Regions from separate parts of the Halomonas sp. AOP30-A1-24 genome, predicted to be linked through region 1. Evidence: predicted binding sites of a transcription regulator. Region 1 holds the regulator's gene; each other region holds the start of a gene.
What was found. The regulator LexA, encoded in region 1, represses DNA repair genes until DNA is damaged. The targets are predictions, from matches to a motif close to TACTGTNTANNTANACAGTA.

Region 1 (7,598 bases):
GCGCATCCAGCCCCGACAAGGTGAATATGACCGTACCCAACATAAAGTGCAGCCGCCAAAAACGCTCGGCATCGGGTAAATCAGGGGTCGCCTTACGCACAAGCCCGGTAAAACGGGTAAACACATCCCCATATTGCTCTTGAATATGGCGCCGTAAATGCCCTTGCGCTTGACTATAGGCTAACCCCAATAAGCGCATAAAGACTTTCAAACTATTGCGTTCAGCAGGCACCGCCAGCACCGTGGTGGCCATTGTTTCAAGCAGCTCTTCCAGGGGGATGGGGCTATCAGCATAGCGGGCTTCAAGCTCATCGAGCGCACCATGAAAACGCTGAGTAAACGGGTCTAGATAGCGTGAGAATACGGCTTGGATGAGGGCTTTCTTGGAACCAAAATGATAATTAACGGCCGCCAGGTTTACCCGCGCTTTACTGGTGATGTTACGCAGTGACGTTTCAGCAAAGCCACGCTCTGCAAACAGCACCTCAGCGGTATCCAGGATGCGCGACACCGTGTCAGATTGTGCCATTATGGCCTCCGGAGAAACGAGTGTTTAAAACATGACAGAATAGTAAGTCATATCTTAATCAGGCTCAATCACCCTTATTAGCCGATTTTTTATTTGGTTACCCTGCGCATTAGCGTTAATTCAAACGTCTTACCGGTGACAGTCAGTGTTTTAACAAGCTGCTTTTTTAACCATGTACTGGATAGAGCAACATACTGTATACTTAAACACATACTGATCAAGCAGACAGATACCGACTGTCTTTTATTGTTTATGGAGTTTGGTATGTCGCGGCCACTCACAGCACGTCAGCAACATGTTTTTGATTTTATAGTAAAAACCATGGGTGAATTCGGCTACCCTCCCACCCGCGCCGAAATTGCCAAGGCCTTGGGCTTTAAATCCCCCAATGCCGCTGAAGAGCATTTACGTGCTCTTGAGCGTAAAGGCGTGATCCGGATTATTCGCAATACGTCGCGGGGAATTCGCCTCCCCAATCAGGAAGCGCAGGACGTTAGCGAATTACCCGCCACCGTTGCGGCCAACAGCAATGATCTTCCGCCGATGGGCTTGCCGGTTATTGGTGAAGTTGCCGCTGGCAGCCCGATCCTTGCAGCGGAGCATATTGACCGTTACTGCCCGCTACCCGCGGAATATTTCACCCCTAAAGCCGACTATCTCCTGCGGGTACGCGGTTTATCCATGAAGGATGTGGGTATCCTGGAAGGCGATTTACTAGCGGTGCACCGCACTGATCGTGTACGTGACGGGCAAATCGTCGTTGCGCGGCTGGAAGATGAAGTAACCGTAAAACGCTTTCAACGCCAAGGGCATCAGGTAATGTTGATTGCGGAAAACGCTGATTTTGCACCGATTGAAATCGACCTGCGAACCCAATCCCTGGATATTGAAGGCGTAGGTGTAGGCGTCATCCGTGGCGGTAATGGCCAAGCGCTAGGCTAATAATCCGTTTGCGTAAAATCGGATTTTAAAACGCATCAAGGGGGTGGTCATTTTCATGACCACCCCCTTGTTTTGTTACTGATTCAGCTTCAACAGTTTTTAAACGCTTAGCTAAAGACCACCGTCTTATTGCCGTGGATCAAAACGCGGTCCTCCAGATGCCAGCGCAGGCCTCGCGCCAGTACGGCTTTTTCTACATCGCGTCCAAAGCGAATCAGGTCGGTTGGCGTATGGCAATGACTCACGCGATGAATATCCTGCTCAATAATCGGCCCTGCATCCAACTCCTCCGTCACGTAGTGACACGTCGCGCCAATCAGTTTTACACCGCGCTCATAGGCCTGATGATACGGTTTGGCACCGGCAAATGAAGGCAAGAAGCTGTGGTGAATATTAATCACCTGCCCAGCATAGCGCTCACACAACGACGGGGGCAGAATCTGCATATAGCGCGCCAATACAATACAGTCCGCTCGCGCGTTATCGATAAGCTCCTGCACCTGAGCAAACGACGCTTCCTTATTATTCGGGTCCACCGGCACATGGTGGTAAGGAATACCGTACCACTCAGCGATTGAGCGCATGTCTTCGTGATTAGAAATCACACCGGCTATGTCACAATCCAGCTCACCTGCCTGCCAACGGTAAAGCAAATCCACCAGGCAGTGAGACTCACGAGAGACCATGAGTATGACTCGCCGACGCTTTTGGGTATCCATCAGCGCCCACTGCATGGAAAACTCTTGAGCAATTGGCTCAAAGGCGCTGCGTAATGTTTCAACGGACATGCCAAGCGAATCGGCCAATATCTCATAACGCATAAAAAAGCGGCCCGTTTGCAAGTCAGAATGCTGACTGGCTTCAGTGATAGAGCCGCCTTGTTGAGCAATAAAACCAGACACACGGGCAACAATACCCACCTGATCGGGGCAGGAAACGACTAAACGATAATAATGAGACATGTGAAGTACTCTTGACGAACTACGAAATACGAGTGACTTAGCGTAACGGCGCAGCAAATAGCGGCTAAATAGCAACGTCGTAAATAACGGCCGACTAGTGTACCGGAACCCCGTTAACGAAGCACCGTTATCTAATGTCGGGGGTCATTGTTAGCCGCCCCTGCCTTCCCGTATAGTTAAGACATTACTTTTTAGGCTTTTCATAACCGATGCATCCACCACGCGTTCAACTTCGCCCTCGCCGCCGCCCTCCCCTGCGCCTACTGCCGCTGGGTGGGTGTGGTGAAATTGGCATGAATCTAACGCTGTATGGATACGACGATCACTGGATCGCGGTCGACTGCGGCATGATGATTCGCCAGGATTTGCCTAACTCGCCCCTTCAGGTACCTAACCTGGGCACCGCAGAGGCACTGAACATAACGCCCCAAGCGTTATTTATAACGCATGGACATGAAGATCACATTGGCGCGGTTGCCTGGTTATGGCCCAAGTGGAACTGCCCTATCTATGCCACCCCACTTGCGGCAGGCCTCTTACGCGCGAAATTCGCTGAACACCAGCTAAGTAGCGCCGCGATTAAGATCATCGAGCCGGGCGAAGCAATGGAAACGGCGCCCTTTTCGGTGCGCTATTTGCCGGTTACTCATTCGATCCCTGAAAGCTGCGCGCTGGTCATCGTGATGGGCGACTACCGCATAATGCACACAGGGGATTGGAAGCTGGACCCAGAGCCGCTGATTGGCACGCCCATTAACGCGGCGCACTTTCGAGCACTCGCCCCGATTGATTTAGTAGTAGGTGATTCAACCAATGCCCCTCTGCTTGGCCACTCCAGCAGTGAAGGCGATGTGGCTAAAGCGCTGGCTAAAAGCCTGAAGGAATGCAAAGGCCGCGTCGTGGTCTCCTGTTTTGCAAGCAACCTGGCACGCGTACTGGCCATTGGCCGGGCGGCTCATCAATGCGGCCGTCGGGTCAGTTTGATGGGGCGATCCATGGAGCGCATGGTGAGCATTGCACGTGGGCTTGGCTACATGGATGACTTCCCAGCGCTTGTACCCCCTCATGATTTGGGCTACTTGCCCCCCGATGAAGTGGTGATTATCGCCACAGGTAGCCAGGGTGAGCCTCGTGCAGCACTGCAACGACTCGCCCAAGGGCGCCATCCGTTTATTGACCTTGAGCCTGGCGATAACGTCATTTTTTCTGCCAAAGCTATCCCCGGCAATGAGCGCCCCATTGAGCAGCTCAAAAAACGCTTGGTCCAACTTGGGGTCACGATCTTTGATGAGGTTAATCATCCAGAGCTTCACGCCACAGGCCACCCTGCGCAAGAAGAACTCATCACATTCTACCAGTGGATCAGGCCCAAATATTTGATCCCCGTGCACGGCGAAGCGCGCCACCAGCAGGCCCACCAAGCGATTGCAGACTCCTTGGGCATCAGCGCACCTTTAGCACCCGTTAATGGCGACATGATCGTTATGGACCACTTGGGGCTGCGCTGCGAAGCCCGCCATCCTCAACCGCCCTGTATCGTTAATCAAAATAGCGTTGTACCGCATCCGGGCCTGGAGGCCACCAAAACCACGACGCGCCGAGGCAGTTTATTTCTCGCCCTGCCTGTCGCGGCCAGCGATACCGGATGGTGGCGCATCGGTCGCTTGATGCTGGATAGCAGCAGCGCCAGCCCGCTCGACGAAGATAGCTTTAGCGAATGGCTGGACAATCAGTTGGAGGAGATTAAAGCGGATACGCTGGCTGATTTGCGCCTTGCGCTACAGCCACGCTTGATTCATTGGTTGGCGGACCACATGCAGCACATGCCCGAGGTCCACTTACAAATAATGGCCGCGGAAGCGCCTCTATAAACGCAACGAGGCGTAACCGAATCCTGTAGAACGCAGCGTACTCGCCAGGCGGGTACTGTAATAGCCTTATGACCAGCGCTCGGCATCTTGCCAATCGGCAGCGCGCTCTTTCACCCAATACTCACCCTTGGTGGAATGCTCCTTTTTCCAGAACGGCGCTTGGGTTTTTAAAAAATCCATAATAAAGTCACACGCTTCAAATGCTTCGCGCCGGTGAGCGCTCGCCACCAGCACCCTAACGATGGGATCCCCCGGCGCCAGGTAACCCACCCGATGAACAATATAAACCGCTTGGAGCGCCCAGCGCTGCCACGCCTGTTCGCCTATCTGCTCCAACGTACGCTCTGTCATGCCGGGGTAATGTTCCAGGGTAAGCCCGGTGACATCAGGCGACTCGTTAAAGTCCCGAACCAACCCTGTAAAACTGACAACCGCGCCAATATCGGTTCGCTGAGCGAGCGTCGACGCATAGCCATCGCCTAATGAAAAAGGCGCTGACTGGACTCGGACCTGGATATTCATCGTTTAGCCCCCTGTCACGGGTGGAAAAAAGGCGACTTCATCCTCGTCAGTAATCCGTGCGCTATCGTTAGCCATCACCTGGTTAATCGCACACAGCGTCCGTTGGTCGGTGAGCACGCTAAATCGCGTATCACGCTGGCTCAGCGCAGCCTTCAAACCCGCAATATCACGGCTCGGCACCTGGTCCAGATCAAGCACCGTATCACTCACACCGACACGTTCACGCAGCTCGGCTAAAAACTTCACCCGAACACAGGGCGAGGCGCAGCGTTCGCCTAATGTCACTTCACCTGCCGTCCCTTCTCCCGTCACAATGGGGGCTTGCGGGCGAGCACTGCGCTGATAATCGCCACGTACGCCGCCGCGTTTGCTTTCAAGCTGAACAGCGTCGATACACATATCCTTATCGACGGCTTTACACATATCGTAGAGCGTTAAACACGCGACCGACACCGCGGTAAGCGCCTCCATCTCAACACCTGTGCGCCCATTTAATCGACACAGTGCCGTCACGTGGACACAGCCCTGCGCAGGGTCGATATCAAATTCAATGGAGACTTTGGAAAGCGCCAAAGAATGACATAAAGGGATTAATTCATGGGTACGCTTCGCGGCCTGAATACCGGCAATACGGGCCGTTGCAATGACATCGCCCTTGGGTAACTCGCCATCACTTAGCAGCTTCAGCGTTTCTGGCTGCATTAAAATCCGCCCCGAGGCGACGGCCTCACGACGTGTTTCGTGCTTATCACCCACATCGACCATATTAGCTTCACCACGCGTATTGAGGTGGGTTAGCTGCATGTTTATCACCTATGTTTTAAAAATGTGCCATTGGGTTGAGTGCTAGCCCACGTACGCACCCAGTGAGTAATTGCATCGATATCATTAAGGTTTAGCGGGGTAATCCGGGGGTCAAGCTCAACCGGTGGTTGATCATCAAGTGCCACCGCCTGAATCGTCGCATCATGAAGAATAGACGGCTCTCCAATTCCCTTACGATACAGTACGAGCTTGGGAATGGGCCATGCTTTGAATCCTTCGACGATCACAAGGTCTGGCTCATGGTAAGCCATCATCGCCAGCAACGCTGCCAGGTCTGGCTCATCCTGACCCGGCGTTTCCTGCATTAGCGCAAAGCGTTCCCGTGAGGCGACCAGCATCGGTGCCGCCCCGGCGCTACGCAGCTCATAGCTATCTTTACCGGGTTTATCCACTTCAAAACTGTGATGGGCATGCTTTATGACAGCTACCTTTAGCCCTGCCTGGCGCAACCGTGGCAGCAACTGCGTTAGTAGCGTCGTTTTTCCCGTTCCACTCCAAGCGACAACGCCGAGTACGGGAAATGCAGTGGCTACATTACTTACCATATACATGTCTCCTTCCCTGGCAATGAATCCTGATAAGGACAAGGGAGCTGTTACTCCCCTTCGCGCTCACGAGGCAATAGCCAATTCAGTACGATACCTACGAGAGCCGCCAAGCTTACGCCCTGCAGGGTAAATTGGCCTCCCCCAAATTGCATGCCGCCAATACCAAACACTAAAATCAACGACACCACCACCAGATTGCGTGGCGCGGTTAGCGACTGACCCGCACGTACTAGCGTATTCATTCCGACGACAGCAATCGAGCCAAACAGCAGCGTCATAATGCCGCCCATTACCGGACCTGGAATCGTTTGCAACAGTGCACCCAGCTTGGAAATAAAGGCCAGCAGAATGGCGATAATCGCCGCGACAATCATATAAACAGGGTTAAACGCCCGCGTCAGCGTTACGGCACCGGTTACTTCGGAATACGTCGTGTTGGGTGGGCCGCCAAACAGTGCCGCCGCCATAGTCGCCAAACCATCGCCCAGCAATGTACGGTGCAGGCCCGGTTTTTCGAGATAATTTTTACGCGTTACCGAACCAATCGCCACCATATCTCCGATATGCTCAACCGCAGGCGCAATGGCCACAGGAATCATGAATAAAATAGCCGCCCAATGAAAGCTAGGCGCCGTAAAATTGGGTATTCCAAGCCAGGCCGCTTCATGTACCGGTGTAAAATCGACAACCCCCATCACCAGGGAGAGTGCATAACCGGTAACGATCCCCCCCATAATGGGAATCAAACGCAGCAGGCCACGCCCAAATACCGCTAATACCAGCGTCACCAGCAGGCTGGCCATGGATAAAAAGATCGCTTGACCATAGCTGATATTGTCGCTGGTTTCCCCGGTTGCCATGCTAACGGCCACCGGCGCTAACGCCAGGCCAATCACCATGATGACCGGGCCAACCACCACCGCCGGTAACAAACGATTTAGCCAACCGATACCGCGTACGCGTATGATCTGGGAAATAATGACATACACAAGACCGGCTACCATTAAACCGCCAAGCGTCGCGGAAACACCGAAACTGGCAATAGACCCTTGGATAGGCGCGATAAACGCAAACGAGGACGCCAAAAACACCGGCACCGACTGCTTAGTAACCGCATGAAATATTAGCGTTCCCGCACCGGCAGTAAAAAGTGCAACACTTGGATCCAGGCCCGTTAACAGTGGAACCAGTACCAACGCGCCAAATGCGACAAACAGCATTTGTGCTCCGGTCAGCAGTACCTTCGGCCAAGACTCGGACCGGCTGCCAGCATTACTCATCACTCAACTCCCAGGAATCAATTTATATCGAAAAGGCAAAAAAATGCCCCCAACGCGAAGCGTAAGGGGCACCGTTAGGCAAAACGCTTAACGCGTTCCAAATATCTTATCGCCGGCAT
Region 2 (7,598 bases), on a different contig from region 1:
ATTCCCTTCTTCCTGTTTCTGGTGCTCAACCACAAGAAGGCTTCATGGTAACCCTACAGCTAACCCGCGTCTCGGCCCGCTACGGACGCCGCTCAATTCTGGAAGATATCACGACGCCCTGCTTTCAAGGCGGTCAAGTCGTTGCCCTGCTGGGCCCTAACGCTGCCGGGAAATCGACGCTTTTCAGGCGTATTCTAGGCCTGCTGAAAGGCGAAGGTGACGTCGCTATTCGCCATACAAGCGCCGGGCGCCCGGTGGCCTATATGCCCCAGGACACCGGCGCCAAAGCGGTATTGACGGTTTATGAGTCGGTGCTGCTCGCACGCATGCAAGGACGCAGCCTGAAAGTGCAGCCAGAGGATCTGGCCCAGGTGGACCGGGCACTTGAAGAGCTTAATATCACGCCACTTGGCGAGCGTGACATTGGCGATTTAAGCGGCGGCCAACGCCAGTTGGTCAGCGCGGCGCAGGCACTGGTACAAGAGCCCGAGATTCTGATGCTGGATGAACCCACGTCGGCGCTGGACCTTAACCGCCAGATCAACCTGCTAACGGTGTTGCGCCGCTTGGCAGATGAGCGCCAGATGCTGATTCTGGTGGCACTCCACGATTTAGGCCATGCGCTGCGCTTTACCGATGCCTCCATGGTGCTTGAAAACGGCCGCCTGATCGCATGCGGCCAGACCAAAGATGTCATTACCCCTGAGCTTTTGCGCCAGGTGTACAAGGTGGCGGCGCGTATCGAGCCGTGCTCGAAAGGCCGCCCCCAGCTTATCGTCGAAGAAGCTGTCTAAACCGCCGCCCTTCCAGGGCGGCGAGCGCCACCCCACTGAGCATCAAGGGAAGCGCCAGCAAGAAATTACTTGATACCGGAATACCGAACAGCACCCAGTCGGCGGCTACTGGCCAAATCAGTGCAATGTATTCAAACGGTGCAAGCCGCGATGCCTCGGCATAGCGCAGTGCCAGCGTCATGGCAATATGCGCCGCACCACCAAACAGCCCCGAGAGCACCAACAGCCAAAGGGCCTTTGTATCCAGCGCCGCCCACCCCAACGGCAGCGTGGCCAGCCCCGCAAGCGCAGACACCAAAATAAAGTAAAAAGCGATAGAAGCTGCTGTTTCAGTGCGTGAAATGCGCCTAACGGTAAGCAGCGCCCCTGCCGTTAAAAGTGCGCTTAGCGCGCCCAACACATAGCCGGTCATCAGGCCACTTTCAGAGCTGGCATTAAGGCCTGGCAACACCAGCACCGCCATACCGGCAAGCGCCAACAAAATAGCCCCAGCGCGATAAAACGAGAACCGCTCACCCAGCAATAGCACCCCGCCCACTGCCATAAACACCGGCGTTAGCTGAGCCAACAGCGTTGCCTCGGCAACGGGCAGCAGTGCGACCGCCGCAAACGAGGCAAACATCGCCGCCGCCCCCAACCCCGAACGCAGCGCATGGCCCAACGGACGACGCGTCGCCAGTCCTCCCGGGAATTCCCGGCGAATCATCAGAAAAACCATAATCGGCAACAGCGCAAACAACGAGCGGAAAAACACCGACTGCCCCACCGGCACGTCATCACTCACCGCTTTAATACACACCAACATGCCGGTAAACAGCAGACCGGAAAGAATTCTGAGCCAAATGCCCAACGTGGGTTTGTCCTGCAAGCTATCCATTACGCTTTATGTTCCTTAAACGTCAAAAACCACCGGCCTGGGCCGAGGGTCTACGGAACCTAACATTGTACAATTACGTTAGGGCAGTCACACTAATATCAGGACTTCATCTCTTCAAAGAACTTCTTCACGCTGTCGAAGAAGCCAGTTTTCTTGGGTGAGTGGCTATTGCTGCCTTCCAGGCTTTCCTGGAATTTACGCAGCAAATCGCGCTGCTCTTCACCCAGGTTGACCGGGGTTTCGATAACGACTTTGCAGAGCAGGTCGCCCGGCGCACCACCGCGCACTGGTTTGACACCTTTGCCGCGTAGACGGAAGAGTTTGCCGGTTTGCGTCTCCGGTGGAATCTTCAGCTTCACACGGCCATCCAGCGTAGGCACTTCAAGCTCGCCACCCAGGGCTGCATCAACAAAGTTGATCGGTACGTCGCAGTGCAGGTTTTTACCATCGCGCTGGAAGATATGGTGCGCTTTGATAGAAACCTGAACGTAAAGGTCGCCCGCTGGGCCACCATTAACGCCGCTTTCGCCTTCGCCGTTCAGACGAATGCGATCACCGGTATCAACACCCGGTGGAATCTTCACAGAGAGCGTACGCGTTTCACGCACACGGCCTTCGCCGTTACATTTGTGGCACGGCACTTTGATGTGCTGGCCGCTACCGTGACAGGTCGGGCAGGTTTGCTGTACTGCGAAAAAGCCCTGCTGCATACGCACTTGGCCGTGGCCATGACACGTGGGGCAGGTTTCCTTGGAAGAGCCTGGCTCAGCGCCGTCGCCATCACAGCGGTCACACTCAATGTGGCGTGGCACACGGATGTCGACAGTGGTACCGGCTACCGCACTCTCAAGGTCCAACTCCAGGTTGTAGCGAAGGTCGGAGCCACGTGCGGGCGCATTAGGACCACGGCGGCGGCCGCCGCCCGCGCCACCGAAAATATCACCAAACACATCGCCGAAGATGTCGCTAAAGTCACCCGCGCCACCACCACCGAAACCGCCGCCGCCAAAGCCACCGCCCTGGCCATCAACACCGGCATGACCAAACTGGTCGTACGCCGCACGTTTTTCGCCATCGCTAAGCACTTCGTAAGCTTCTGACACTTCACGGAATTTTTCCGAGGCAGTATCATCGTCCGGGTTTCGATCAGGGTGGAATTTTTGCGCCAGGCGGCGGTAGGCCTTTTTGATCTCTTTCTGATCGGCCCCTTTATCGACACCCAGGACTTCGTAATAATCGCGTTTGGACATGGGCCCTACGCCTCCTGGTTAACTATGCTCTTGATTAGGCGTCTTGACCGCGGAAACAGCAACGCGGGAGTCTCCTCCCGCGTTACCTTCTTCCTTGGTAGAAAGAGGATGTTACGACTGTTTTTTGTCGTCGTTGACTTCTTCGTACTCGGCGTCAACCACGTCATCTTCCTGCTTGGTGCTGGCATCCTCAGCACCTTCATCCGCCTGCTGAGCAGCTTCCGCCTGTTCGGCGTACATCTTCTGCGCCAACTGACCAGACGCTTCGGTCAGTGCATCCAGTTTCTTCTGGATGTTGTCCGTGTCGTCAGTCTTGACGGCTTCTTCCAGCTCGCTGATGGCGGTTTCGATGGCCTGTTTCTCATCATCCGTCGCTTTGTCGCCCGCTTCTTGCACGGTTTTGCGCGTTGCGTGGATCATGCCGTCGGCCTGGTTACGCAGCTGTACCAACGCTTCGAATTTTTTATCTTCGTCAGCGTGGGCTTCAGCATCGCGCACCATTTGATCGATCTCTTCATCCGTCAGGCCGCTGGACGCTTTAATGACAATCGACTGCTCTTTACCGGTCGCTTTGTCTTTGGCAGAAACGTTCAGAATACCGTTGGCATCCAGGTCAAACGCCACTTCGATCTGCGGAACACCGCGCGGCGCAGGCGGAATATCAGACAAGTCGAAACGACCGAGCGACTTGTTCTGCGTCACTTGCTTACGCTCACCCTGAACGACGTGAATGGTCACGGCCGTCTGGTTGTCATCCGCCGTGGAGAAGGTTTGCGTCTTCTTCGTCGGGATGGTGGTGTTCTTGTCGATCAACGGCGTCATCACGCCACCCATCGTTTCGATGCCCAGAGTCAGCGGGGTAACGTCCAGCAGCAGTACGTCTTTTACGTCGCCGCCCAGAACGCCACCTTGAATCGCTGCACCTACGGCAACCGCTTCGTCAGGGTTAACGTCTTTACGCGCTTCTTTACCGAAGAAATCAGCGGCTTTCTGCTGCACCATCGGCATACGTGTCTGGCCACCGACCAGGATCACTTCGTCGATTTCAGACGCAGACAGACCCGCATCTTTCAGCGCCATTTTGCAGGGCTCAAGTGAACGCTGAACCAGCTCTTCTACCAGCGATTCCAGCTTGGCACGAGTGACCTTAACGTTAAGGTGTTTCGGGCCAGTGTTGTCAGCCGTGATGTAGGGCAGGTTAACGTCGGTCTGCTGGGCGCTTGAAAGTTCAATTTTAGCTTTTTCAGCGGCTTCTTTCAGACGCTGCATGGCCAGGTTGTCACCCGACAGATCAATACCGCTGTCAGACTTGAACTGGTCGACCAGGTAGTTGATCAGCGCCAAGTCGAAATCTTCACCGCCCAGGAAGGTGTCGCCATTGGTGGCGAGTACTTCAAACTGGGTTTCGCCTTCAACGTCGGCAATTTCGATGATCGAGATATCGAACGTACCGCCACCCAAGTCATAAACGGCGATGGTTTTATCACCGCGTGACTTGTCCATACCGTAGGCGAGTGCGGCTGCGGTCGGCTCGTTAATAATACGCTTAACGTCCAGACCCGCGATGCGGCCTGCATCTTTAGTGGCCTGACGCTGGCTGTCGTTGAAGTAAGCCGGTACGGTGATAACCGCTTCCGTTACCGCTTCGCCGAGGTAATCTTCGGCGGTTTTCTTCATTTTCTTCAGCACTTCCGCACTTACTTGCGGCGGCGCCATTTTTTTACCTTTTACTTCTACCCATGCATCGCCATTGTCTGCTTCAGCGATTTTGTAGGGCACCATCTTGATGTCTTTCTGAACAACGTCGTCTTTAAAGCGACGGCCGATCAGACGCTTGATGGCGTAAAGCGTGTTTTCCGGGTTGGTAACGGCTTGGCGCTTGGCGGCCTGGCCTACCAGAGTTTCGCCGTCATCGGTGTAAGCGATGATCGAAGGCGTGGTACGGCCACCTTCAGCATTCTCGATAACTTTAGCACTGTCGCCATCAAGTACTGCCACACAAGAGTTGGTAGTACCCAGGTCAATACCAATAATGCGTCCCATAGCAAAAACCTCGAATTCAGTTGTCTCAATACTTAAAACGTGTGCGGGATTTCCCCGCGGGGTTGACCTTTATCTGGGGGCCGCCAGTGACTTTTCAAGGGCTTTTTTACGCTTTACGTCACTAAATCGGCTTAATTTGCCTTCTGACTGACCACGACCATCGCTGGGCGAACCAAACGACCATTGAGCAAGTAACCTTTCTGCATCACTTCCATTACGGTGTTGGGCTCAAGTTCGGGGTTCGGCACCATCGCCATGGCTTCGTGCACCTGGGGGTCAAAGGGCTCGCCCTGGGGCTCAACGCTTTCAACACCAAACTTATTGAGCACCCCTAGCTGCATGTTGAGCGTCATGGAAACGCCCTCGCGGTGCGCCTCAGAGGCGTCGTCCTGCATGGATTCAAGCGCTTTTTCCAAGCTATCAACCACAGGCAGCAGCTCTTTTACAAATTTTTCCAAGGCAAACTTGCGCGCCTTGTCTGCTTCCTGTTCGGCACGGCGGCGAACATTCTGCGCTTCAGCGGCGGCGCGCAACGCCTGGTCCTTGGCTTCCGCCAGGTTTTGCTCCAGCTCATTTACCTGAGCGGCGAGTACGTCGGCCTCCGGGTCGGCGAAGCTGCCTTCAAGCGGCGCCTCGTCGTTAATCAGGCCTTCCAGTTCCCCATCAATCAAGCGCTCTTCAGACTCTTGGTCCATGTCGGCCTCACGCTGTTGGCGAGCGAGTTCGTCATCTAATGGAGTTTGCGGTTCTTTTGCCATGCCATGCTCCTCAAAAGGGTTCGGGCTTTTTCTGCCCAACACTGCTCATAAAAAGTAATCAATAAATCAGTTTTAAAACAGCCTTAAACACGTATAGAGGCTATATGGGGGCCATAAAAGCCATCTCAAGAGGAGCATTGAAGTCAGTTATCGACTACTGTATAAAACAACATTTATTGGATAAGTATCCAGCTTCTGTGTCGCACCGCCTCAGGAGGCATCATGCTTACTCAGCTAGCGATTCAAGATTACGCCATTGTCGACCGCCTTGAGCTTGACCTGACCCACGGCATGACGGCCATCACGGGGGAAACAGGTGCAGGCAAATCCATTCTTCTAGGCGCACTGGGCCTGTGCCTTGGTGAGCGTGCCGATGCTGGCAGCGTGCGCCACGGCTGCGAGCGCACCGACCTATCGGCGCGTTTCGACATTCAACACCTGCCCGCCGCCGCCGAGTGGCTAACGGTCCGCGAGCTCCCCACCGACGAATGCCTACTGCGCCGTGTAGTGACCGCCAGTGGACGTTCAAAAGCGTGGATTAACGGCCAGCCAGCGACCATTTCGGACTTAAAATCGCTTGGCGAGCAGCTCATTCAAATTCATGGCCAGCATGCCCATCAAGCGTTAATGCGTGAAGAGGTGCACCTGGCCCTGCTGGATGACTATGCCGGGCTACGGGAGGCTCGCCAGCAACTGGCAGAAACCTTCCACGAATGGCGCAATGCGCGCCGACGGCTTAAAAAGCTCAGTGAAGAAGGCAGTGAAGTAGAAGCCAAGCGCCAACTGCTGCGCTACCAGGTTGAAGAGCTGGACCAGTTGGACCTGGGCGAAGGCGAACTACAGACGCTTGAAGAGGAGCAACTGACCCTTGCGCATGCCGAAGAGACGCTGCGTGAAACCCAGTTGGCTGCCGACTGCTGCGCCAGCGATGACGGCGGCGCGCTGTCGCTTCTTAATCAAGCTTATGCACACTTAAGCGCCCTACCGGGCAGCGATAAGGGCACACTTGCCAATACGCTCGCCATGCTCAGCGATGCGCGCATTCAGGTGGAAGAGGCCTCAAGCGAGTTGCAGCGCTTTGCCAGCAGCACCGAGCTCGACCCAGAGCGCCTGATGTGGGTGGAAGAGCGTTTGACGGATATACACCGCATTGCGCGCAAGCATCACGTCGCCCCTGAAGAAATTTACGCCCTGCATAGCACCCTTCAACGTGAAGTGGCTCAGTTGGAAGCCAGCGATGAGGACCTTGAAGCGCTGAGTGGGCAAGTCGCTGAGTATCGTGAGCGCTACCGCAGCGAAGCCAAGAAAATCAGCGATACCCGTCAAAAAGCTGCCCTGCGGCTGGGTAAAGAAGTTCAGCAGCAGCTGGCCTTTTTGGCCATGGGTAAGGCCCGCTTTGAAGTGGCCGTTGCTTCGCGTGAAACGCCTACGCCTGAAGGGCTGGATAGCGTACAGTTTTTGATCAGCGCCAACCCAGGCCAGCCTGCTCGCCCGCTCGCCAAAGTTGCCTCTGGGGGTGAGCTTTCACGTATCAGCTTGGCGATTCAGGTGGTGGCCGCCTCGCACTCGACGATTCCAAGCCTGGTGTTTGACGAGGTGGATGTGGGTATTTCAGGTGCCACGGCGGAAATTGTCGGCCAGTTACTGCGCAAGCTAGGTGAGAACGGCCAGGTAATGACCGTGACGCACCTGCCCCAGGTGGCCGCGCAGGCGCATCAGCACCTGCATATTGAAAAGCGTGCCAAGCGGGATACTACGCGTACCTATATGGCCTTGCTGGACGAGCGAGGCCGCATCAGCGAGCTTGCGCGCATGCTAGGCGGAGTCACGCTCTCTGACCAAACACTGGCTCATGCCCAGGAAATGCTGCATGCCA
Region 3 (7,598 bases), on a different contig from region 1:
CCTATCGACTTTATCGCCTCGCTCAAACCGGAGCCTGGCATGGAAGACCACCACTTTGCGCTATTAACCAACATGCTCGCCCAGGCTAACGCTTTTATGGAAGGCAGCCAGGGCGACGGTAAAGAGTTAAGCCAACACGACCCCTACAGCTGCCCCGGCAACCGCCCTTCCAGCACTCTACTGCTGGATGAGCTAACGCCCAAAAACCTGGGCGCGCTAATCGCGCTGTATGAGCACAAGGTCTTTGTTCAAGGCGTGATCTGGAACATCAACTCGTTTGATCAATGGGGTGTTCAGCTAGGCAAGCGCATCGCCGGTGAAATTAGCGAACGTATTGATACCAATGCCGCGGATTTTGATGCCTCAACCCAAGGGTTGTTGAAATTGGTGCGCGCGCATTTTCCGGGTGGTGGCGCCAGCACCAACAGTCAACAAGCTGAAAACGCCAAAAAATCGACCAGGAAAAAGAGTTAGCGGATTTTAGACATAGAGGAAAGCGTTTATTCAAAGCCCTGGCGTAACAGCCGGGGCTTTTTATACGTAATCCGTATTGATGCTGTATCGACGAAAATAGCGTGTTAGTTCGCTTCCATCCAGTACTGCATTGATGCCTCACCGCATATTGTAAAACCCAGCCGCTCGTACAGGGCGATGGCCAAGCTCTTCTTTAAAACACGAAGCCGTAAAGGCACGCCCAGCTCTCTTGCCTTTTCAAGCTCTTGGCGCACAACATACGAACCAACTCCTCGACCTTGATATTTAGCTAAAAGAAACAGGTCTCGAAGTTGTAGAAACTCCACTTCATTGGTTACCCATACTGCACCTACACACCTACCGTTTAGCTCCAAGACTTCAAAACCACCCTGGCGCCATTTTTCATCAAAAGCTGGCATTTGAAGCTCGGCCTCCCACGTGCCGAATTGACGCTCGACAACATTCTGGTAAGCGCTTTCATAAGCACGCCAAATAAAATCATGATCACTCTGTGCTGCTTTCAACCTGGCAATGTGCATTGCTTTATACCGCCCAAACCGATTTATGGAAGCTGAATATAAGCTTGCTGCCACAATACCGAAGGCTCATTGTCCAGGCCCGGCCATCATTGAAGCTACGATGGTTATTCGCCATGCTCTTCTCGCCACAACAGCGGGTAGTTAGATACAAAACCTGATGACGTTACCGTTAACTCCGTTTCGAAATCACCGCCGCTCGATACGTAGTGAAATATTGACTCTGATTGCCGGGTATAACGTTGAGGGAGCTTTTCTAACGTCAGCTCTGGAAATGTTAACCAAGCAGCGACTGCCTGCTCGGAGTCTCCTATAGCCATATTGCATCGTCTGATAGGCAGCAAATTCGTCGCTGGTGAAAAGGCGAGATCAACGTCAATACACCCTTCAACCTGAGGTTGCTCAACCCCGTTCAACGTCCACACATTGCCAGGCTCGACCATAAGTACCACATTGATCGGCTCATCATTAATGTTACCGACCACATGCACTTCTTGCGTTTTCCAAGCCGCATCGCACACGACTCTGTAGGAGAGCAAGCACTTGTGTCCCTTGGCTACGAAGATGGAAGATCCTGTCAGCAGGTGGCCTTTTTCGCCGCTGCTCACGCTACATAACTCATGTCCTGGCAGGTCCAACCGCTGCCAGACAATCGTATCGTTGGTTGGCATCGTCATAAATTCCGAACCTTACTCCTATCAATCATCCTATGCGGCGGTATCCCTCAAGCCAGTTCAACCTTACTAAAGTTAGCTTATAAATGGCCGATAACGTCTATTAATAACAACGAAGGATCGACCATGAAGATCGGATTTTCCAATTTTATGTTGATAGGTACCCGTCACGAATCGTCTTCCGCTTTGAAGGTGTCTCGAGTCGCGAGCCAAAAGAGCCCGATGGTGGCAGCACCGGATGCTGACGATGCACTGACTAAACGCCTTAAAAAGCAGAAAGAGGCGTTTGAGCAACTGGCGGCCCTGCCCAGCCCGAAAGAGTCAGCGATGCAAAATGCTTCGCAGAAAGTCGGCTTTTTAAAGCAGCGGCTGGAAACACTTAAAGCGATGATGCGCTTTGCATCACCAGAACAGCTCAAATCCATGGCTAAAGAGCTTAAAAGCATCGCCCGCGAGCTAGGTGTGGCAGCGCGGCAATTAAATGATAGCGGCGGTGGTAGCGCTGGCCCTTCTGTCACGCCTACGGTAACGAGCGCCCAGCCAACAAGTGTCACCCCTACCGCTTCTCCTGACAGTGCTGAAAACGGCAGCGCCGATGCACAAGCTGACGCTCAAGCCGCCAACGCGACGCTCGCCAGTGCGGAGGCGGCCATGGCGAACCAGGAGGATGAGCAGAGCGAGCATGCCCAAGATGCAGCCACCACGACCAATAACGCGCCAAACGAGCCGGCCGTAATCATCACTTCGCAACCGCAGGATGATCGCCGTTCTCAAGGAATTAGTGCCAGCGAACACGCTCTACGCAGTATTTTGATCGACACAAAAAAAGAGCTTCAGGAAGCGATGAATGAGCTAAAGATTCGCCTACGTCAAGAGGATAAAGAAGCCCGCCGAGAACTAAAAAAGGCGGAAGAAGATATGAGAAAACTTGACCGGACACTGGCCCAGTCAACCTCCAATGCACTCTACTCTTCGCTAGGCCAAATGCTACCTACTACCGTGAACAGTGCCAGCGTAGTCACGGGTAGCATTAGCGTGGAAGTGTGACCATTCGCTCCATTACTCGAAATACTTCAACCTTCTATACAGCTTGGCTAGAAAGCGAGCGCCAACTATTAGGCCAATGCTGAGCACCACCGCTGCTAGCGAACCATAGGCCACTATGCCTCCCCATGCCCATTGGCCTATCGCTGTGCTTAAATGCTGAACGAAAAGATACACACCGATCAAGAAGCTGCCTGCGCGTACCAGGCCCTCCTCGGCAATCGTTAAAGCAGGCTCATCTCCAAGAAATTTATTGGCCAGCGTTACCGCAGAAAACCACAGTACGATACCCGCGATGATAGGAATAACAGCAGTGGCTGCGAGCCATGGCAGCCACTGGGCTAGCTCCGCATCGTAGCCGGGGCTAAACAGCAGCGGCGATACGCTTAGCAAAGGCGTAATGGCGAGGTAAATAGCGAGTAATCGAATCAAAAGAATGGAGAAAGGTTTCATAGGCTTACCTTACATTTAAACCTCCAGCATAAGCCAAATTTGGCCCAAAAACCTGGTACCCGATACAACATTGCCTTGGTAATTTCTTACCAAGGCAATGAAGCAGTACGGCTACACTCTGTATAACGGACGGATGTAGAACCGGTTGTTTAACGATCCCGAATGACAATCGGACCAATGGGCGCAACATTAGGCATGAACAGCATGACTTCGTTAACGTCGTGCATGGGGGCGACAAAATCGGCTTTCCAGGTGCCTACGCGTGGGTTCTTGTCTGGTTCGTAGTTAAAGCTCAGGCGCAAGCTGTCTGGCGCGACCACACCTCCATCTTCACGCAGCAGCGAGAACGACTGGTCGCCGAACTCGGCGTAGATCTTCCCGTCAATTCGATCTAGCGGGATATCGTCATAAATGATCTCACCAGAGTAACCTGGGTAGTCCGTCACGAAACGTACTTCAATATGTAAAACGCCCTCTTTGCGAACGGCTTTATAAGGCTCAGCATAGGCGTGACCACTGGCGGTGGGCGCGCGCTCAGCATTAAGTGCAAATGCTGACGTGCTGGCTAGTGTTGTCATTAACAGCAGTGAAAGCGTGTTATGAAGCTTCATATCTGACTCTTTTCGGGGTAGTGAGTGGATGGTCGTTGGCGAAGTGATATCAGTCAGTGGTTACCAACGGAACAGAGCCACCCGAAGGCGGCTCTGTTGTACTTGCTATACTTGCCTATTTATTCAGCTTCGATACCGAAAGCGTTTAGGCCCGCGCGGAATACGTCGGTGTTGTCGATCCAGTAGTGGCTGTCTTCGTCTACTTCATAGCGGGAAAGACCGTCTTCTGCCTGAGCAATGTCAAAGAAGAACTCAGCGCCCGCGCCGTGGGCATACAACGGTACCAGCTCACGCGTGTGGGTATCGGAATGCCAACGTACCAAGGGTAGCGCGCCAGCCCCCTGATTAACGATCGGGCTATAGGCATTCACATCAGAGTCAGGACCTTGAAGCAAACCGTTACCGTGATCAGTCGTTACAATGATCAAGGTATCGTCCCAGGAACTGTTGTTTTCTACCCACTCAACGGCCGCTTCCACAGCTTCGTTGAAGTCGATTTGCTCTTCGATAATACGCGGCAGGTTGTTAGCGTGAGCAGCCCAATCCACAGCGCCACCCTCAACCATCAGGAAAAAGCCATTTTCGTTGCCGTTTTCACTGGCATTGAGCACGTTCAAAGCGCCGCCCGTCAGTGTGGCAAGGCTTGGTGACGTATCCAGTAGATTACCGCCGGTTACGCCGGGGCGGCTGTATTGCAGCGTCTGAATGTTCTGCACCAGGCCCAGTACTTTGTCCTTGGGAAGATCCAACTCACCAGCAGCCAGAGCTTCAAAATCGTCCTTGCTTTCGATAAAGGCGTAATCCGTTTCGCCGCCTACCAAGCGCTGGTAGGTCTCTTCGCCACCGATAAAGCGGAAATCGCTCTCACCGGGGTTATCGACATGCTCGCCGGCTGCATCGTAATAGGGGTGCCCGGTACCGATGGCGACAGTGGCAAGGCCAGAATCGACAATTTCGCGGCCAATGGCTCTATAGTCGTTGCGGCTTACGTTATGGGCCATGAAACCGGCAGGCGTCGCGTGGGAGACCTGCACCGATGAGACAACACCTAGAGCGCGGCCGCTATCAACAGTGTATTCGCCAATATGCTTAAGCGGCTCATCATCGTTGGACCAGTTGATGGCGCTGTTATAGGACTTATGGCCTGAAGCCAGCGCCGTTGCCGCTGCCGCGCTGTCGGTGTAATCAGCCCGAGCGTAGTCGTAACCGGCAAAGTAGCCCTTGTAGTTACCCAGGCTACCTTCGTAAACGGTATCTACCGCCTCGTCGTTCCAGAGCTCGGCTGGTTCAAACGTAACCGTACCGTCATCACTCTTGGTGGGCGTGGTAGAGGTGTTTAACGGATGCGTTGCCATGAAAAGCTGTGTGTCAAACTCATCATAAACTTCATGGCCCAGCGCGCCGTGACGGAAGTAACTTGCCGCACGGAACGTCTCGATACCGGTACCGTCGGTGATCATCAAAATAACGTTCTTAGCTGTATTTTCCTGCGCTAATACCGGCGTAGCCATGACCGATGCCAGTGCCAACGTGAGTGCGTTGCGCGTAAAGTTCTTCATTTTCATCCCTAAAATAAATTTAGCTAATTTGATATCCAACAAATCGTAGCGCCTAAAAATGTCATTTTCATGACTGCTAATGAAGGTAAGTCAATTATTTCTAATAAACATGAATCGCAATCAGTAGCCGATCCGTAAAACTGTTCATTGCGGGTTTCTCCTGAGTAACGCTTGCACGCTTGGTCACAACGCATATACTGTATATATATACACAAATATAGAAAGAGGCAGGTGTATGGCGTCTCTCGGCAAATCACCAATACGGCCTCCCGTGCACAAAGGCCGCGGGGCAACCTATGACCCGCACAACCGCTTTGCCCCAACCCATAGTGTGGCAGAAGACGACGGATGGTGGCGCGAAGAGACTTCCCCCACACGGGCAACTGAAGTACGCGAAGAAACCAGTAAGAGTGCGCTTTCCTGGAACCGGTCGCCAGACTTGCCTTTTGATCGCTCATTGAACCCTTACCGAGGTTGCGAACATGGCTGTGTTTACTGCTATGCCCGCCCTTCTCATGCCTATTGGGATCTGTCCCCGGGGCTTGATTTTGAAACCAGGCTGATTGCCAAAAATGGCCTGGTGGAGCAATTAAGTGAGGAGTTTTGCAAGCCTGGATACGTCTGCCGACCAATCAATCTCTCTGGTAATACCGATTGTTACCAGCCACTAGAAGCCAAGCGCCACTTAACGCGCCAGTTGCTTGAGCTATTATTGGCTTGCCGCCATCCAGTCACTATTGTGACCAAAAGCACGTTAGTGTTACGGGATATGGATCTGCTGGCTGAGATGGCCGAACACCGCCTGGTGCGCGTATTTATTAGCCTGACCAGCCTAGACGCCAATATGAAACGCACGCTGGAACCTCGTGCGGCCTCTCCTCAAGCGCGTTTAAAAGTTATCCGTGAGCTGAATACTGCTGGCATTCCCGTCGGAACGCTTGTTTCTCCGGTCATCCCCGGATTAACGGATCATGAAATAGAGCGGATTCTTGAGGCCGCCAGCCGTGCTGGCGCACGAACGGCGTCCTGGATGCTGCTGCGCTTACCCCATGAAGTCGCTCCTCTTTTTGAAGCCTGGCTGGATGCCCATTACCCCGAGCGTGCGGCCAAGGTAATGAGCCTGATTCGCCAATGCCGGGGCGGCAAGGCCTACGACGCTCAGTTCGGTAAGCGCTTTCGCGGCGAAGGTATTTTTGCCGATATGATTGCACAACGCTTTAATCGCGCCAGCCGCCAGTGGAACTTTCAATCTCGTACCGAGCAAGGGCTGAATACCCGAGACTTTCGCCCGCCCAACGCTCAGGGCGAGCTTTTTTATTAAAGCCCATGAAAAAGGCATTTGCCTGACATACTCTCAGCTTACTGAAAGTGCCAAGCAAATGCCTAAGTGATTAATACTACTGTTTTTCGCTATTCGTCATAGCTCTGCTTAAAATCTAATGACGACCTTTCTAAACATCCTCCCATGGTTCATCAATGCAGCTTTTCTCCATCAACAGTGATGTGATGCGTACTGCGGGCTTTGGGATGAATAAAGTAGTGACCTTCGGGCGCGGTATGGGGCTTGATATGGTGTAGTTTAAGGTTTTTTGGCGCAGCGCTTTTATTATGCACTCCATAAATAATAAACGGAATCGATAGCACTACAAGGAAACAGCCGATCAGCAAACCGGTATACACTTCGTTAGACTCTTTTCCTGGCAACCCCGTGGGAGGGAAGAAGGAGACGACAAAAGCAACTAAAGAAGTAAGTAACCCCACTACTGCAACGGTAATTTTTATTTTGTTACCGCCAGGGATATTGAAGGTACGTTGATTTTCAGGCTGTTTTCGAACAAGGGTAATGTAAGCCAGGAATAGCATAAAGTAGCTGCACAGATAGATAACGACGGTTAGCGCTAGTGCAATCAGGAAGGACATATTATTTCCTCCCCCCGTATTCGTCAGAATAATCAATGCGATAGTTGTAATGGTTAGCTGAGAAATAACCAACGCCACCGGCACGCCGTTCTTGTTTACTTTAGCAAAACGCGCCGGCAATATACCCTGCTGCGCGGTTACCAACATGCCGCGTGATGGTCCAACAATCCATGCGGCTATTTCAGCCAGCACGCCCAGCAATAGCAGCGCAGCAATAATCCGAATAGCCCATTCAAAATGGCTGCCAAAGTGGTTAATCAACACACTGAAGGTTTGCATCACGCCCGCAGATAAGTTGATTTGCTCGTGAGGAATAACAGATGCAAT

Region 2: recN (DNA repair protein RecN) is a predicted target of LexA. The motif match lies at 5,878-5,897, and genes of this name have one in related genera.
Region 3: ACT3TJ_RS14810 (PA0069 family radical SAM protein) is a predicted target of LexA. The motif match lies at 5,547-5,566, and genes of this name have one in related genera.

What each region holds. Positions count from the first base shown of each region.
Region 1 is NZ_JBQSXL010000022.1:44,842-52,439, reverse strand. It holds gene ACT3TJ_RS13080 (TetR/AcrR family transcriptional regulator) at 1-529, opposite strand, end outside; gene lexA (transcriptional repressor LexA) at 794-1,471, shown strand; gene purU (formyltetrahydrofolate deformylase) at 1,579-2,433, opposite strand; gene ACT3TJ_RS13065 (ribonuclease J) at 2,727-4,304, shown strand; gene moaE (molybdopterin synthase catalytic subunit MoaE) at 4,371-4,826, opposite strand; gene moaC (cyclic pyranopterin monophosphate synthase MoaC) at 4,830-5,630, opposite strand; gene mobB (molybdopterin-guanine dinucleotide biosynthesis protein B) at 5,636-6,196, opposite strand; gene ACT3TJ_RS13045 (uracil-xanthine permease family protein) at 6,247-7,479, opposite strand; gene upp (uracil phosphoribosyltransferase) at 7,567-7,598, opposite strand, start outside.
Region 2 is NZ_JBQSXL010000021.1:19,381-26,978, reverse strand. It holds gene ACT3TJ_RS12590 (FecCD family ABC transporter permease) at 1-51, shown strand, start outside; gene ACT3TJ_RS12585 (ABC transporter ATP-binding protein) at 45-794, shown strand; gene ACT3TJ_RS12580 (DMT family transporter) at 772-1,671, opposite strand; gene dnaJ (molecular chaperone DnaJ) at 1,770-2,921, opposite strand; gene dnaK (molecular chaperone DnaK) at 3,033-4,964, opposite strand; gene grpE (nucleotide exchange factor GrpE) at 5,096-5,722, opposite strand; gene recN (DNA repair protein RecN) at 5,945-7,598, shown strand, end outside.
Region 3 is NZ_JBQSXL010000028.1:39,407-47,004, forward strand. It holds gene pgi (glucose-6-phosphate isomerase) at 1-474, shown strand, start outside; gene ACT3TJ_RS14780 (GNAT family N-acetyltransferase) at 579-1,067, opposite strand; gene ACT3TJ_RS14785 (putative glycolipid-binding domain-containing protein) at 1,118-1,687, opposite strand; gene ACT3TJ_RS14790 (hypothetical protein) at 1,811-2,731, shown strand; gene ACT3TJ_RS14795 (hypothetical protein) at 2,744-3,181, opposite strand; gene ACT3TJ_RS14800 (hypothetical protein) at 3,331-3,792, opposite strand; gene ACT3TJ_RS14805 (alkaline phosphatase) at 3,912-5,351, opposite strand; gene ACT3TJ_RS14810 (PA0069 family radical SAM protein) at 5,587-6,672, shown strand; gene gadC (glutamate:gamma-aminobutyrate antiporter) at 6,825-7,598, opposite strand, start outside.